Regions from separate parts of the Streptomyces sp. NBC_01288 genome, predicted to be linked through region 2. Evidence: riboswitches for the same ligand, from Rfam matches in the RefSeq annotation. Region 2 holds a riboswitch; the other holds the start of a gene.
What was found. Region 2 has a riboswitch for glycine ahead of gcvT (glycine cleavage system aminomethyltransferase GcvT). Riboswitches for the same ligand answer to the same signal wherever they lie in the genome.

Region 1: it holds a riboswitch for glycine, as region 2 does, so the genes downstream of both, gcvP (aminomethyl-transferring glycine dehydrogenase) here and gcvT (glycine cleavage system aminomethyltransferase GcvT) in region 2, are expected to answer to the same signal.

What each region holds. Positions count from the first base shown of each region.
Region 1 is NZ_CP108427.1:8,801,924-8,809,580, forward strand. It holds gene OG194_RS39630 (bifunctional nuclease family protein) at 1-256, shown strand, start outside; gene OG194_RS39635 (MerR family transcriptional regulator) at 472-1,116, shown strand; partial or broken gene OG194_RS39640 (DNA polymerase IV) at 1,174-2,589, shown strand; gene OG194_RS39645 (PRC-barrel domain-containing protein) at 3,419-3,790, opposite strand; glycine riboswitch at 3,905-4,000, shown strand; gene gcvP (aminomethyl-transferring glycine dehydrogenase) at 4,188-7,073, shown strand; gene OG194_RS39655 (ABC transporter ATP-binding protein) at 7,188-7,657, opposite strand, start outside.
Region 2 is NZ_CP108427.1:3,220,760-3,228,416, forward strand. It holds gene OG194_RS13795 (ABC transporter permease) at 1-751, opposite strand, end outside; gene OG194_RS13800 (enhanced serine sensitivity protein SseB C-terminal domain-containing protein) at 1,095-1,883, opposite strand; gene OG194_RS13805 (enhanced serine sensitivity protein SseB) at 2,041-2,826, opposite strand; gene OG194_RS13810 (AAA family ATPase) at 2,891-3,574, opposite strand; glycine riboswitch at 3,724-3,837, shown strand; glycine riboswitch at 3,838-3,947, shown strand; gene gcvT (glycine cleavage system aminomethyltransferase GcvT) at 3,982-5,109, shown strand; gene gcvH (glycine cleavage system protein GcvH) at 5,221-5,598, shown strand; gene glyA (serine hydroxymethyltransferase) at 5,615-6,874, shown strand; gene OG194_RS13830 (L-serine ammonia-lyase) at 6,966-7,657, shown strand, end outside.

The sequences.
Region 1 (7,657 bases), 5.6 Mb from region 2:
CGAAGTACGCATCACGGATCTGCGGGAGGGCGTCTTCTACGCGGAGCTGGTCTTCGCCAGCGGCGTCGAGGTGAGCGCCCGCCCGTCCGACGCCATAGCGCTGGCGCTGCGCACCGGTACGCCGATCTACGGCAGTGACGGTGTGCTCGACGACGCGGGCATCGCGATTCCGGACGAGCAGGAGGACGAGGTGGAGAAGTTCCGCGAGTTCCTCGACCAGATCTCGCCCGAGGACTTCGGCACCAACAGCCAGTGAGCCGAGGGACGCCGAGAAAATGCTGGCATTTGCCACCGGCGTGTGAGAGCGTCCTGCGGCTCTCCGCGAGCGCATTCGGCTAGCCTTTCCCCGCGGTGGGACACGGGAAACCACTCCTTGGGTGATTATCACTCGGCGTGCCGAGTGTGGCGATCGTTGACGCACCCCTGGTGACTGCCTACCGTCGAGAAGGCAGGTCAAGGACGGAGGTCGGCGTGAGAAGCAGCGGCGACGGTACGGCTGGGGGTGCCCCGGAACGCAGTTTCGGGGACAGAGGTCCGTACCCGCTTCACGGCAGTACGGCCGATCGCATTCCGCAGCGGCCGGCGGCAGTGCCGAGCAGCGGAGGGGCGACGTCCATGGCGTCCGAGGAGATCGGTTACCGGGGGCCCACGGCCTGTGCGGCGGCCGGCATCACCTATCGGCAACTGGACTACTGGGCGCGTACCGGGCTCGTCGAGCCCAGCGTGCGGCCCGCACACGGGTCGGGGACACAGCGGCTCTACAGCTTCCGGGACGTTGTCGTCCTGAAGATCGTCAAGCGGTTCCTCGACACGGGTGTGTCGCTGCAGAACATCCGCAGCGCCGTCCTGCACCTGCGGGAGTGCGGCTTCCGTGACCTGGAGCGCATGACGCTGATGAGCGACGGCGCCACGGTCTACGAGTGCACGTCGCCGGACGAGGTGCACGCGCTGCTCCAGGGCGGCCAGGGGGTCTTCGGGATCGCCGTGGGGGTCGTGTGGCGGGATGTCGAGAGCGCCCTGTCGCAGCTGCACGGGGAGCGCGTCGACACCGGTGAGACGCTCGTCGGGTCCAACCCCGCCGACGAGCTGGCCAGGCGGCGCAACCGGGCCGTCTGAGGGCCCGGCGGGAGCCGTAGCGGGGCATTGTCAGTGGCGTAGGGCAGCATCGGAGATGTGAGAACCGCGCCCACGATCCTGCACCTCGACATGGATGCCTTCTTCGCCTCGGCGGAGCAGGCGTCCAAGCCGAGCCTGCGCGGGAAGGCCGTCGTCGTGGGCGGGCTCGGGCCCCGCGGGGTGGTGGCCACCGCGTCGTACGAGGCACGGGTCTTCGGGGTGAATTCGGCGATGCCCATGGCCCAGGCACGGCGGCTCGCTCCGAACGCGGCGTATCTGGTGCCGCGCTTCGGGTTCTACCGGTCGATCAGCGAGCAGGTGATGGGACTGCTGCGGGCGTTGTCGCCGCTGGTGGAGCCGTTGAGTCTGGACGAGGCGTTCGTGGACCTGGAGGCCGGGGGAGCGGCCGGGGACGCGGAGTCGGCGCGGCTGACCGGGGAGCGGCTGCGGGCCGACATACGGGCGGTCACGGGGCTCACGGGATCGGTGGGCCTCGCCGCCTCCAAGATGATCGCGAAGATCGCCTCCGAGCGGGCCAAGCCGGACGGGCTCGTGCTGATCGAGCCCGGGACCGAGCGGGCGTTGCTGGGGCCGCTGTCGGTGCGCACGTTGCCGGGGGTCGGGCCGGCGACGGGTGATCATCTGCGGCGGGCCGGGATCACCACGGTCGACGAGATCGCCGAGGCGGGCGAGGACGAACTCGTACGGCTGGTGGGCAAGGCGCACGGGCACGCGCTGTACGCGATGGCGCTGGCGCACGACGTGCGGCCCGTGGTGGCCGAGCGGGAGACCAAGTCGGTGTCGGTCGAGGACACGTACGACGTGGACATCCATGACCGGACCCGGGTCGGCCTGGAGGTACAGCGGCTCGCCGACCGGTGCGTGCGGCGGCTGCGGGCGGCCGGGCTGTCGGGGCGGACCATCGTGCTGAAGGTACGACGCTACGACTTCTCGACGCTGACCCGTTCCGAGACGCTGCGCGGGCCCACCGACGATCCGGGGGTGGTGCGGGAGGCGGCGGCCCGGTTGCTGGACTCCGTGGACACCACGGGCGGGGTACGGCTGCTGGGGGTGGGGGTCTCCGGGCTGGCCGACTACACGCAGGAGGACCTGTTCGCGCAGGCGGCGGGGGAGCGGGCCGATCTTCTTGAGGAGGAGCACCCCGAGGAGCAGGGGGGCGAGGAGCCGGCGGCGCCCGCGGAGCGGCACTGGCCCGCGGGGCACGATGTGCGCCACGCCGGGTTCGGGCACGGGTGGGTGCAGGGGAGCGGGCTGGGGCGGGTCACCGTGCGGTTCGAGACGCCTGAGGATTCGGGGCCGGGGCGGGTGCGGACGTTCCGGACCGATGATCCTGAGCTGGAGTTGGCGGAGCCGTTGCCGTTGGTGGCGCGGCGTTCTGATGTGTTGCCGGGTGCGGCGCCTGCGTCCGTGGCGCGAGGTTCCGGTGAACCGTCGGAGGAACCGTTGCCTTTGGCGGGGCGGGAGCGGGGTGATCTGCCTGAGGGGGCGATGCCGTTGGCGGCGCCAGCGGTACCGGAGGGCGAGCTGCTGCCGTTGGTGGAGCCGGGCCCTGATGCCCCGCAGGGTGAGGTGGCGCCGTTGGTGGCACGGGGTCCGTGTGACTCGCCTGGTGGGTCGTCGGCGTCGGCCGCGGGATGTCCTGAGGCCTTGCCTGCGGCGCCGACGCCCCTGGAAAGCTGAGGCCCCGACGAGCCGCCTGTCGAGTCGCTGCCATCGGTTGCACGGGGTTCTGGTGTCAGGCCCGCTGGGTTGTTGTCGTCGGCGGAGCCGGGCTCCGGTGTCCCGCAAGGCGAGCCGGTGCTGTCGGCTGCGCGGGGTTCTGGTGTCGGGCCTGTTGAGTCGCTGTTGTCGATGGGGCGTCGTCTCGGGTGTTGCGCAGGGCGCGCTGCTGGCGCAGACCGAGCTGTCGGCATCGGGCGCGTGGCATGCCGACGTGGCGTGTTCCTTACTGACGCCGTAGGTGGCGCCGGCCGGGTGTCCCGCAGGGCGCGCCGCTGTCATCGGTTGCGCGAGGTTCCGATGTCGAGCCAATCGGGCCTGTTGAGCCGCTGCCGTCGGCGGAGCCAAGCCCCGGCGTTTCGCAGGTCGAGTCGCTGTCACCGGGCGACGCGTGGCGTTCCGGCGTCGCGCTTGCTGCGCCGACGCCCTTGTCGGCGCCAAACCTGGATACCCCGCCTGCCGTATCGCCGCCCACGGACACACGACGCCCGGGTACCGCGCCCGCCGCGTCACCACCCCCGGAAACTCCAAGACCCAGCGACGCCCCGCCCCCCGAATCCGCTCACGTGTCGTCCGAGCCCGCCAGTTTGCCGAAGTCGTGGTCCGGGAGGGATGGAGGGGGACCCACGTCGAGGCCGTAGTGGTGGTAGAGCTGGAGTTCCTGGTCCGGGGAGAGGTGGCGGCCCACTCCGAAGTCGGGGGCGTCCTTGATCAGGGAGCGGTCGAAGGGGATGTGGAGGGTGCCCTCGATCAGTTCGCTGGGCTCCAGGGGGACGAAGGCGTCTCTGGAGAACAGGCCGGTGCGTATGGCCGCCCACTCCGGTTCGCCGGTCGCGTCGTCGAGGTAGACCTCGTCGATGGTGCCGATCTTGGCGCCGGTGCGGTCGAACGCCTTGCGGCCGATCAGGTTGCGCGGATCGATATCGGTCTGCACGGGCCCTCCTCCTGGTCGCAACTCATCCGTAAGCACTACAAAAGAGCACATTGAGGAAGGTGGCCACTCGAAAGCTCGGCTTCAACGCGCGCTGGTAGGCTGGCGAACGGCTGCTGACCCCGTGCGGGAGAGTCCTCCAGACTTCATCGGAGGCGCCGAAGGAGCAAATCCTCCCCGGAATCTCTCAGGCTCACGTACCGCACGGACGAGGTCACTCTGGAAAGCAGGGCGCGTGTCGGCGACGGTGTCGACGGCTTGCGCTCTCACCGACGGTGAAAGCCGGTGACCTTCGGGTGGCCGGTGAAGCTCTCAGGTTGAGATGACAGAGGGGGAGGCCGTCCGGCACCCCGCTGTCGTGGTGCCCTCGAAGGTCGTGTCCGACCAGGAGGCCTCCCTGATGACCGTTCCTCGCATTCCGCTCTCCGAGCTCGAACAGGGCATCCCGTTCGAGCAGCGTCACATCGGGCCCGACCAGGAGGCGCGGGCCAAAATGCTCGCGCAGGTCGGCTACGGCTCGCTCGACGAGCTCACGGCCGCCGCCGTCCCGGATGTGATCAAGAACACCGACGCCCTCGACCTGCCGGGCGCCCGTACCGAAGCCGAGGTGCTGGCCGAGCTGCGGTCCCTCGCGGACCGCAACGAGGTCCTCGGTTCCATGATCGGGCTCGGGTACTACGGGACCTTCACCCCGCCCGTGATCCTGCGCAACGTCATGGAGAACCCGGCCTGGTACACGGCCTATACGCCGTATCAGCCGGAGATCTCGCAAGGGCGGCTCGAAGCCCTTCTCAATTTCCAGACGATGGTCGCCGATCTGACCGGGCTGCCCACCTCCGGTGCCTCCCTGCTCGACGAGGGGACCGCCGCCGCCGAGGCCGTGGCGCTGTCGCGGCGCATGGGGAAGAACAAGAAGGGTCTGTTCCTGGTCGACGCGGACGCGTTGCCGCAGACCATCGCCGTGATCGAGACCCGTGCCGAGCCGGCCGGTGTCGAGGTCGTCGTCGCCGACCTCAGCGAGGGCATCCCGGCCGGGATCGCCGAGCGGGAGATCAACGGCGTGCTCGTGCAGTACCCGGGCGCCTCCGGTGCCGTACGCGACATCAAGCCGCTGATCGAGCAGGCGCACGAGCTCGGCGCGCTCGTCACCGTCGCCGCCGATCTCCTCGCGCTCACGCTGCTGAAGTCGCCGGGTGAGCTGGGGGCGGACATCGCGGTCGGTACGACGCAGCGGTTCGGGGTGCCGATGGGCTTCGGCGGGCCGCATGCCGGATACATGGCCGTGCACGAGAAGTTCGCGCGCAGCCTGCCCGGGCGGCTCGTGGGCGTGTCCGTGGATGCCGACGGACACAGGGCCTACCGCCTCGCCCTCCAGACCCGCGAGCAGCACATCCGCCGTGAGAAGGCCACCAGCAACATCTGTACCGCCCAGGTGCTGCTTGCCGTCATGGCCGGGATGTACGCCGTCTATCACGGGCCCGAGGGGCTCAAGGGCATCGCGCGGCGGACGCATCGGTACGCCACGATCCTTGCGGCTGGGCTCCGGGTAGGGGGTGTCGAGGTCGTGCACGGCGGTTACTTCGACACGCTGACCGTGCGTGTTCCGGGGCGGGCCGCCGAGGTCGTCGCCGCAGCCCGTGAGGACGGCGTCAACCTCTACCTCGTGGACGCCGACCAGGTGTCCATCGCCTGCGACGAGACCACCACGCGTGCCCAACTGGCCGCCGTATGGACCGCGTTCGGGGTGGACGGCGACATCGAGGCGCTTGACGCGTCCGCCGAGGACACCTTGCCCGCCGGGCTGCTGCGGACCGATGCGTATCTCACACACCCTGTCTTCCGCGACCACCGTTCCGAGACCGCGATGCTGCGGTACCTGCGGCGGCTCGCCGACCGGGACTACGCGCTCGACCGGGGCATGATCCCGCTCGGTTCCTGCACCATGAAGCTCAACGCGACCACCGAGATGGAGCCGGTCACCTGGCCCGAGTTCGGGCAGTTGCACCCCTTCGCGCCCGCCGAGCAGGCGCAGGGATACCTCACGCTCATCCGGGAGTTGGAGGAGCGGCTCGCCGAGGTCACCGGGTACGACAAGGTGTCGTTGCAGCCGAACGCCGGTTCCCAGGGGGAGTTGGCCGGGCTGCTCGCTGTTCGCGGGTATCACCGGGCCAACGGCGATGAGCAGCGGACCGTGTGTCTGATTCCGTCGTCCGCGCATGGCACGAACGCTGCCAGTGCCGTGATGGCCGGGATGAAGGTCGTCGTCGTGAAGACCGCCGAGGACGGTGAGATCGACGTCGAGGATCTGCGGGCGAAGATCGAGCAGTACCGCGACGAGCTGTCGGTGTTGATGATCACCTACCCGTCCACGCACGGTGTGTTCGAGGAGCACGTCGCCGATATCTGCGCGCAGGTGCACGAGGCGGGCGGGCAGGTCTACGTCGACGGTGCCAACCTCAACGCCCTTGTGGGGCTTGCCAAGCCGGGGCACTTCGGCGGGGACGTCTCGCATCTGAATCTGCACAAGACGTTCTGCATTCCGCACGGTGGCGGTGGTCCGGGGGTCGGGCCGGTGGGTGTGCGGGCGCATCTGGCGCCGTATCTGCCGAACCACCCGTTGCAGCCGGCGGCCGGGCCGGAGACGGGTGTTGGGCCGATCTCGGCGGCTCCCTGGGGTTCCGCCGGGATCCTGCCGATCTCTTGGGCGTACGTCCGGCTCATGGGTGGGGAGGGGTTGAAGCGGGCCACGCAGGTGGCTGTGCTCAGCGCCAACTACATTGCCAAGCGCCTTGAGCCGCACTACCCCGTGCTCTACACCGGGCCCGGTGGGCTCGTCGCGCACGAGTGCATCATCGATCTGCGGCCGATCAGCAAGGCGACCGGTGTCAGCGTCGACGACATCGCGAAGCGGCTCATCGACTACGGCTTCCACGCGCCGACGATGTCGTTCCCGGTGGCCGGCACGTTGATGATCGAGCCGACGGAGTCCGAGGACCTGATCGAGCTGGACCGGTTCTGCGAGGCGATGATCGCGATTCGTGGGGAGATCGAGAAGGTCGGTGCGGGGGAGTGGCCGGGTGAGGACAACCCGTTGCGCAACGCCCCGCATACCGCTGCCGCGCTGGGTGGGGAGTGGGGGCACGCGTATACGCGGGAGGAGGCTGTCTTCCCGGCGGGTGTGTCTGTCGCCGACAAGTACTGGCCGCCGGTGCGGCGGATCGACCAGGCGTTCGGGGACCGGAACCTGGTGTGTTCCTGCCCGCCGTTGGACGCGTACGAGGACTGAGCGCTTCGCTGGTAGGTCGGACTTTGGGCGCGGGTGCGTTGTGGCTGGTCGCGCAGTTCCCCGCGCCCTTTTAGGGCGCTGCCGGGCCGGGTTGCCCCTTTGGGGCGTGACAGCTCAGGCTGGGTACGCGTGTGTCTGGGTTGCCTTCACCGTTGCCCAGACCAACGTGCCCTGGTGGAGGTCCAGTTCGGCTGCTGCGACCGTCGTCAGGTCGGCGGTCAAGGGGAGTTCGCCGGTGAGGTCTACGCGGATCTGGTCGCCGTGGGTTTCCAGGCCCGCTACCTCGCAGTGCCAGAGGTTGCGGGCGCTGGCACCCGTCGGGCGGTTTCCGTAGAGAGTTACCCCGCTCGGCGGGAACGCTACGAACACCTCGCCCTGGAGGTCCTCCGTGGTCGTGATCGTGGGGCCCGTGTCGAGGGTGACCGTGTGGCCGTCGGCTTGGCCCTTGTAGAGGTTCAGGCCTACGAGTTGGGCGATGTAGTCCGTGCGCGGGTGGCGGGCGATGTCGGCCGGGGTGCCCTCCTGGACGATCGTGCCCTGCTCGATCACGACCAGGCGGTCCGCCAGCACCATGGCGTCCAGCG
Region 2 (7,657 bases):
GGCCGACCAGGTTGGGCAGCAGCTCCCGGAACAGGATGTACGGCCCCCTGGCGCCCATCCCCCGGGAGGCGTCCACGAACTCCCGCTCGCGCAGGGCGAGGGTCTGGCCGCGGACGATCCGGCCCAGGTAGGGCCAGTTGAAGAAGCCGATGACGAAGATCAGCACGCTCAGGTGGAGCGGCAGGCCGCTGAGGCCGAAGGCGCCGCCCTGGAGGGTCGCCGAGATCGCGATGGCGAAGAGCAGCAGGGGGAAGGCGAGGAAGGTGTCCATCAGGCGGCTGATGATCGAGTCGACCCGGCCGCCGTAGTAACCCGCGACGACGCCGAGGATCGTGCCGATCACGTTCGACAGGATCGTGGCGCCGAAGGCGACCACCAGGGACACCCAGGAGCCTTCGAGGATGCGTGTGGCGACGTCCCGGCCGAACTGCGGGTCCACGCCGAGCGGGTGGTCCCAGCTCATGCCGCCCCAACCGCCCTTGGGCAGCGAGGTGTTGGCGTCGATCAGGTTCTGGTGGAAGGCGTCGGGATCCAGCCCGAACATCGACTGGATCGGACGGGAGAGTGCCGCGACCAGGATCAGCAGGACGACGATGACGCCGCCGGCGACGGCGACTCTGTCCTTCTTGAACCGGGTCCAGGCGATCTGTCCAAGGGAACGGCCCTCGATCTGCCCCTTCTCGGCGCCGACGAGCACAGCCTCCGGCTGCGCCCCGGCTTCCGCCCCCGTGGTCTCGATCGGTGCGGTCACTGTGACCCGACCCCTCTCGCCGGTGGTTACCGGCTTACGCCTGCCGCGGATTAGCGGCTTTGTCGACTTGCAGTGGACATGGGTCCCTGGACCCTGTGTCTGAGTCGCGAGTCTTCAGCGTGGCTGCGATCACCCGCCAGGTCTGGCGGCGAAAGTATGCGCAACCGTGATGCTTAACTAGGGATTCCGTTATCCGAACAGTGGGTAACGCACCCCGGACGCCGGGCACTTGGGACAGAACGGAGATTCGGCGTCTTTCGGGGCACCACACCGCCGTCTACGCGCGAAGAAAAGTGTCGTAGACGTAAATCCTGCGGAGAAGCTGAGAAGAGGACTCGCGGGTTCAGTATCCACCACGGACGGGTGGGTATCCGTACCCGCCCGCCTGGGCGGGCGCCGCGTGGGCCTCACGGTCGTAGAACGGGCGGGCGTTCGCCCGCAGCCAGAGCGCGACCGGGTCGTACTCGTCGGACATCGCCACGGTCGAGACCGGCAGCCCGTCGGGGACCGCGCCGATCGACTGCTGCATCATGCCGCGCACCGAGTCCACGGCGGGCGGGCTGGTGTCGTAGACGTCCAGACCGATCGCGAGATAGGGCGCTCCGAGCGCGGGCTGCACCCAGGCGCGGCGCAGGGCGCGGACCGCCGGGGTGCGGTGGGCGTTGTGCGTGAGCAGGGCGTAGAACTGCGGGATCTCGATGCCCGGTTCCGACAGGCGCAGGGGCCCGGCCGGCTGGCGCTCCAGGCCGGTGGCGATCCGGCGGAGGTCCAGCCAGGGGATGCCGACGCCGCCGCCGGGGGCGTGCGGGTTGAGCCAGAGGCCGAAGTGGTCGGGGTAGAGGGTGCGGGCCACGTCCAGGCCGTCGACCACCTCGTAGGAGCGGTTCCAGCCGCTCGCCGACAGTTCCTGGGCGGAGGTGACGCAGGGGGCGTAGCCGTACTTGTCGACCTGCATGTTTCCGTACTGGGCGTCCGGGGAGCCGGACTGGCCGTGCCACAGGAGCATCCAGATCTGACCGGAGTGGGGGGTCGCGAGGGCGCGCAGGAGCGCCTCGTAGGCGTCGTAGCGCCCGGGCGTCACCTGGCGCAGCATGTGCTCGACCTGGCCGGTCGCGGTGCCGCTGGCGCTCACGTGTACCGCCCCTTCTGGTAGTTGGCCTGCGTTGGGAAACAGCTTAAGCGCCCGAGGGGTGGGGGCCCGTGGTGCGTTCGCGAGTGCCGGTTCGTCGTGGCTTGTCGCGCCCACGCGGCGGAGCCGCAAATCGCTACAGCCCCGCGCCCCTAAAGCCTCAGTGACCCTGTGTATAGAAAGGACGTACCGTCTGGCGCATCCAGTCCGCCACCGGGTCTTGGGTTACGTCCAACAAGACCAGGTTGACCTGCCACTGGACCGTTACCTGGCCCAGCGCGCGGGCAAGCGCTTCCATCGGGGCCGCTCTCAAGTCGCCGTCCCAGTTGGTGAGTTCCACGCCTACGAACATGACCGGGGCGGCCGTCTCGATCGAGGCCAGGCAGCGGCGGGCCGAGCCGACCACGCCGATCGCGGCGAACTCGGCGGAGGCCGCGGCGAGGAAGTCGACCGGGTCGTCCTGCCAGTCGGGTTCGAAGAGGCGGACGCGGCCGCCGCTGGTGGGGCCGTCGAGGGCGGAGCGGCCGATGCGGCACAGCTCGGCCACCGCGAGGGGCGGGAGCGGGACGCCGACCATGCCGCCCGGGTTCACCGCGATGCCGACCTGCGGGGGCAGCCCGCGGGCGAACTCCACCGCCGGCGCGATCGTGAACGACAGATGCGAGCCGACGACCTGGCGGAACTGCTCCTCGGAGCTGAAGACCGGGACGAACGCCTGCCCCTCGATGTCCAGTGTCGGCAGGTCCAGGGGGCCGCTCTGCGGGCCGCCGCCGCTGGGGAGCGGGACCCAGACGAAGCTGCGGCCGAGCACCTCGACGATCCGGCCGCCGGCCGAGGGCATGCCGAGGGACGCCGAGAGCACCTCCTCCAGCTCGTTGCCCGGCCATCCGCCGTGCGGATGCGGGTGGGGGTACGCCTGACCGGGGAAGTCCGCCGGGAAGTCCATCTACCTACCGCCTGCTGGTGAAACCGCCTGCTGTAACCCTGCTGTGGCTGAAAAGGCTAGCGGCTCAGTCCGCGAAGTCGATCCGGCGCAGCACGTCCGCCGCGTCCCGGTCCAGGAGGATCGCCGAGTCGACGCCCCGGGGCAGATCACCGCGCTCCACCTCGCGCAGCAGGCGGGCGGCGGCCCTGCGGTGGCGCAGGAACGCGTAGCGCGAGACCCCGCGGCCCCGCTCGCGCTGGCCGTCGAGCGCGGTGTCCGGGGTGACGTCGAGGAACACCAGGTGCAGTGTGCCGCCCCGGCGCCCGGCGGCGCGGGCCAGCCAGCCGCGCACCCAGGTCTGCGTACCGCAGTCGTGCACGACGGCTCCGGACGCGGAACGCAGCGCGCGGTGCAGCCCGGCGTAGTGGGCGAGGCGGACCAGGGGGCGGTAGACCGCGTAGGGCAGGGCTCCGGCTGTGCGGGCTTCCCAGCGGTCCCGGGTGTCCTGGCTGTCGACGCGGACGCCGGCGCCGCCCGCCACCGCGCGCCGCATCAGCGTGGACTTGCCGCTGCCGGGCAGGCCGGTGACCACGACCAGGTCGCGGGGGCCGAAGCGGAGTCCGTGCGGGCTGTGGCCGGCGCGCTCGCGGAGGTCGCGGACGACCGGTACCGGGCGGGCCGGGCATGCCTCCCTGGCCGGGGCCGAGGGCTGCTTGGGCAGCGCTACGGCCGAGGTCGTGGCGTACACCGTGGTCCTTGTCACCGTGATCGTCCTCCCTGCGGGGTCAGGAAAGGTTCTCCCCACTGAACGTAAAGAGAAGGTAATGCACGGTGTCTCGCGGTTCCGTTCGCGTCCGGCCACAGGCCTGTTACAAAGCCTGTGCGATGATGTGCCCGCCTAACTGCATACCGGCCGCTTGAATCCGCGCGGGAGAGTCCCCAGTCGTACGTCGTCAGTCGTACGTCGCTTGGGGCGCCGAAGGAGCAAGTCCCTCCCTTGAATCTCTCAGGCCCCGTTACCGCGCGGGCGAGGCACATCTGAAAAGCGGGCCGCCGGCGACGGTGGTCCCACCCAAGGTGCAACCCATGTCCCGCGTGCGGTCATGGCGAACCTCTCAGGTCCCGATGACAGATGGGGAGGAACGACCTCGCCGTCATGCCTTGGGAGACCGACCGATGAGCAGTACCGCCACCCCTGAGAAGCGCCGCACCGCGCTCGACGCGCTGCACCGCTCGCTCGGTGCGACGATGACCGACTTCGCCGGCTGGGACATGCCGCTGCGCTACGGCTCGGAGCGCGACGAACACCTCGCCGTCCGCACGAGGGCCGGCCTCTTCGACCTCTCCCACATGGGCGAGATCACGGTCACCGGACCGCAGGCCGCCCAGCTCCTCAACTACGCCCTCGTCGGCAACATCGCCTCCGTGGGCCTCGGCCGCGCCCGCTACACCATGATCTGCCGGGCCGACGGCGGCATCCTGGACGACCTGATCGTCTACCGGCTCGCAGAGACCGACTACATGGTCGTCGCCAACGCCTCCAACGCGCAGGTGGTGTTGGACGCGCTGGTGGAGCGTTCCGAGGGCTTCGACGCCGTCGTCCGTGACGACCGTGACGCGTACGCCCTGCTCGCCGTGCAGGGTCCCGAGTCCCCCGGCATCCTCAAGTCGCTCACCGACGCGGACCTCGACGGCCTGAAGTACTACGCCGGTCTGCCCGGTACGGTCGCGGGCGTCCCCGCGCTGATCGCGCGCACCGGGTACACCGGCGAGGACGGCTTCGAGCTGTTCGTGTCCCCCGGTGACGCGGAGAAGCTGTGGCTGGCGCTGACCGAGGCCGGGGCGTCGGTCGGGCTGATCCCGTGCGGGCTGTCCTGCCGGGACACGCTGCGCCTGGAGGCCGGGATGCCGCTGTACGGGCATGAGTTGTCGACCTCCCTCACCCCGTTCGACGCCGGGCTCGGCCGGGTCGTGAAGTTCGAGAAGGACGGCGACTTCGTCGGGCGGGGCGCCCTGGAGGCCGCCGCCGCGCGCGCCGCCTCGCAGCCGCCGCGCGTCCTGGTCGGGCTCGTCGCCGAGGGCCGCCGGGTCCCGCGCGCCGGGTACCCCGTCGTCGCCGACGGCCAGGTGATCGGCGAGGTCACCTCCGGCGCCCCCTCCCCCACCCTGGGCAAGCCCATCGCCATGGCCTACGTCGACGCCGCGCACGCGGCGCCGGGCACGACCGGTGTCGGCGTGGACATCCGGGGCAGTCACGAGCCGTACGAAGTCGTGGCGCTGCCGTTCTACAAGCGCGAGAAGTGACAGTCGTCGTAGCGTCACGTCTGTGACCCGGGGCGGATCGCCCCTGTCCGCCGATGTCCTCCGTAGTACCCCATTCATCAGCACTCCCCCGCGTACAGGAGAATTCAGGCCATGAGCAACCCCCAGCAGCTGCGCTACAGCAAGGAGCACGAGTGGCTGTCGGTCGCCGAGGACGGCGTCTCGACGGTCGGCATCACCGAGTTCGCGGCCAACGCGCTCGGCGATGTCGTCTACGCCCAGCTCCCCGACGTCGGCTCCACGGTGACCGCGGGCGAGTCCTGCGGTGAGCTGGAGTCGACGAAGTCGGTGTCCGACCTGTACTCGCCCGTCGGCGGCGAGGTCACCGAGATCAACGAGGACGTGGTGAATGACCCGTCACTGGTGAACTCGGCGCCCTTCGAGGGGGGTTGGCTGTTCAAGGTGCGTGTCGCGGAGGAGCCGGGCGACCTGCTCTCCGCCGACGAGTACACCGCGTTTTCCGCCGGCTGAGGAGTCGTACACCCACATGTCTGTACTGAACACGCCCCTGCACGAGCTCGACCCGGACATCGCCGCGGCCGTCGACGCCGAGCTGCGCCGGCAGCAGTCCACGCTGGAGATGATCGCCTCGGAGAACTTCGCTCCGGTCGCGGTCATGGAGGCGCAGGGCTCGGTCCTCACCAACAAGTACGCCGAGGGGTACCCGGGCCGTCGTTACTACGGCGGCTGCGAGTACGTCGACGTGGCCGAGCAGATCGCGATCGACCGGGTCAAGGAGCTGTTCGGCGCCGAGTACGCCAATGTGCAGCCGCACTCGGGCGCCTCCGCGAACCAGGCCGCGCTGTTCGCGCTGGCCCAGCCCGGCGACACCATCCTCGGGCTGGACCTGGCGCACGGCGGCCACCTGACCCACGGGATGCGGCTGAACTTCTCCGGCAAGCAGTTCAACGTGGTCGCGTACCACGTGGACGCCACGACCGGTCTGGTCGACATGGCCGAGCTGGAGAAGCTCGCCAGGGAGCACCGCCCGAAGGTGATCATCGCGGGCTGGTCGGCGTACCCGCGCCAGCTGGACTTCGCGGAGTTCCGCCGGATCGCGGACGAGGTCGAGGCCTTCCTGTGGGTCGACATGGCGCACTTCGCGGGCCTGGTGGCCGCCGGCCTCCACCCGAACCCGGTGCCGTACGCGGATGTCGTCACGTCCACGACCCACAAGACGCTGGGCGGCCCGCGCGGCGGCATCATCCTCGCGAAGCAGTCCTTCGCGAAGAAGCTCAACTCGTCCGTCTTCCCCGGCTTCCAGGGCGGTCCGCTGGAGCATGTGATCGCCGCGAAGGCCGTCTCCTTCAAGGTCGCGGCGGGCGAGGAGTTCAAGGAGCGGCAGCGGCGTACCGTGGAGGGTGCGCGGCTGCTGGCCGAGCGCCTGGTGCGGGACGACGTGAAGGCCGTAGGGGTCGACGTCCTGTCCGGTGGTACGGACGTGCACCTGGTCCTGGTCGACCTGCGCACCTCCGAGTTGGACGGCCAGCAGGCCGAGGACCGGCTCCACGAGGTCGGCATCACGGTCAACCGGAACGCCGTCCCGAACGACCCGCGCCCCCCGATGGTGACGTCCGGCCTGCGCATCGGTACGCCGGCGCTGGCGACCCGCGGCTTCACGGCCGAGGACTTCGCCGAGGTCGCGGACGTCATCGCCGAGACGCTGAAGCCGTCGTACGACGTGGCCGCCCTCAAGGCGCGGGTGACCGCGCTGGCGGAGAAGTACCCGCTGTATCCCGGGCTGTAGCCCCTCGGGGACACCGGCGCACACTGGGAGGTGCGCGCCGGTGTCCCAACCCTTGCACCACCCCGCACGTCTTGCGTTCTGAGGAGTCACCGTGGCCATCTCGGTCTTCGACCTGTTCTCGATCGGCATCGGCCCGTCCAGCTCCCACACGGTCGGCCCGATGCGGGCGGCCCGCATGTTCGCGCGCCGGCTGCGCAACGAGAACCTGCTGGACTCCGTCGCCTCCGTCCGCACCGAGCTGTACGGCTCCCTCGGCGCGACCGGCCACGGGCACGGCACCCCGAAGGCGGTGCTGCTCGGCCTGGAGGGCGAGTCGCCGCGCACGGTGGACGTGGAGAAGGCCGACGAACGGGTCGAGCGGATCAAGGAGTCGGGCCGCATCCGCCTCCTCGACGAGCACGAGATCCCCTTCTCCTACGACTCCGACCTGAAGCTGCACCGCCGAAAAACCCTCCCGTACCACGCGAACGGCATGACGCTGTGGGCGTACGACGCGGTGGGCGAGGAACTCTTGTCGAAGACGTACTACTCGGTGGGCGGCGGTTTCGTCGTCGACGAGGAGGCGGTCGGCGCCGATCGCATCAAGCTGGACGACACGGTCCTCAAGTACCCGTTCCGCACGGGCGACGAGCTGCTGCGCCTCACCCAGGAGACCGGCCTGTCGATCTCCGCGCTGATGCTGGAGAACGAGCGCGCCTGGCGCACGGAGGAGGAGATCCGGGCCGGGCTGCTGGAGATCTGGCGCGTGATGCAGGCCTGCGTCTCGCGGGGCATGTCGCGGGA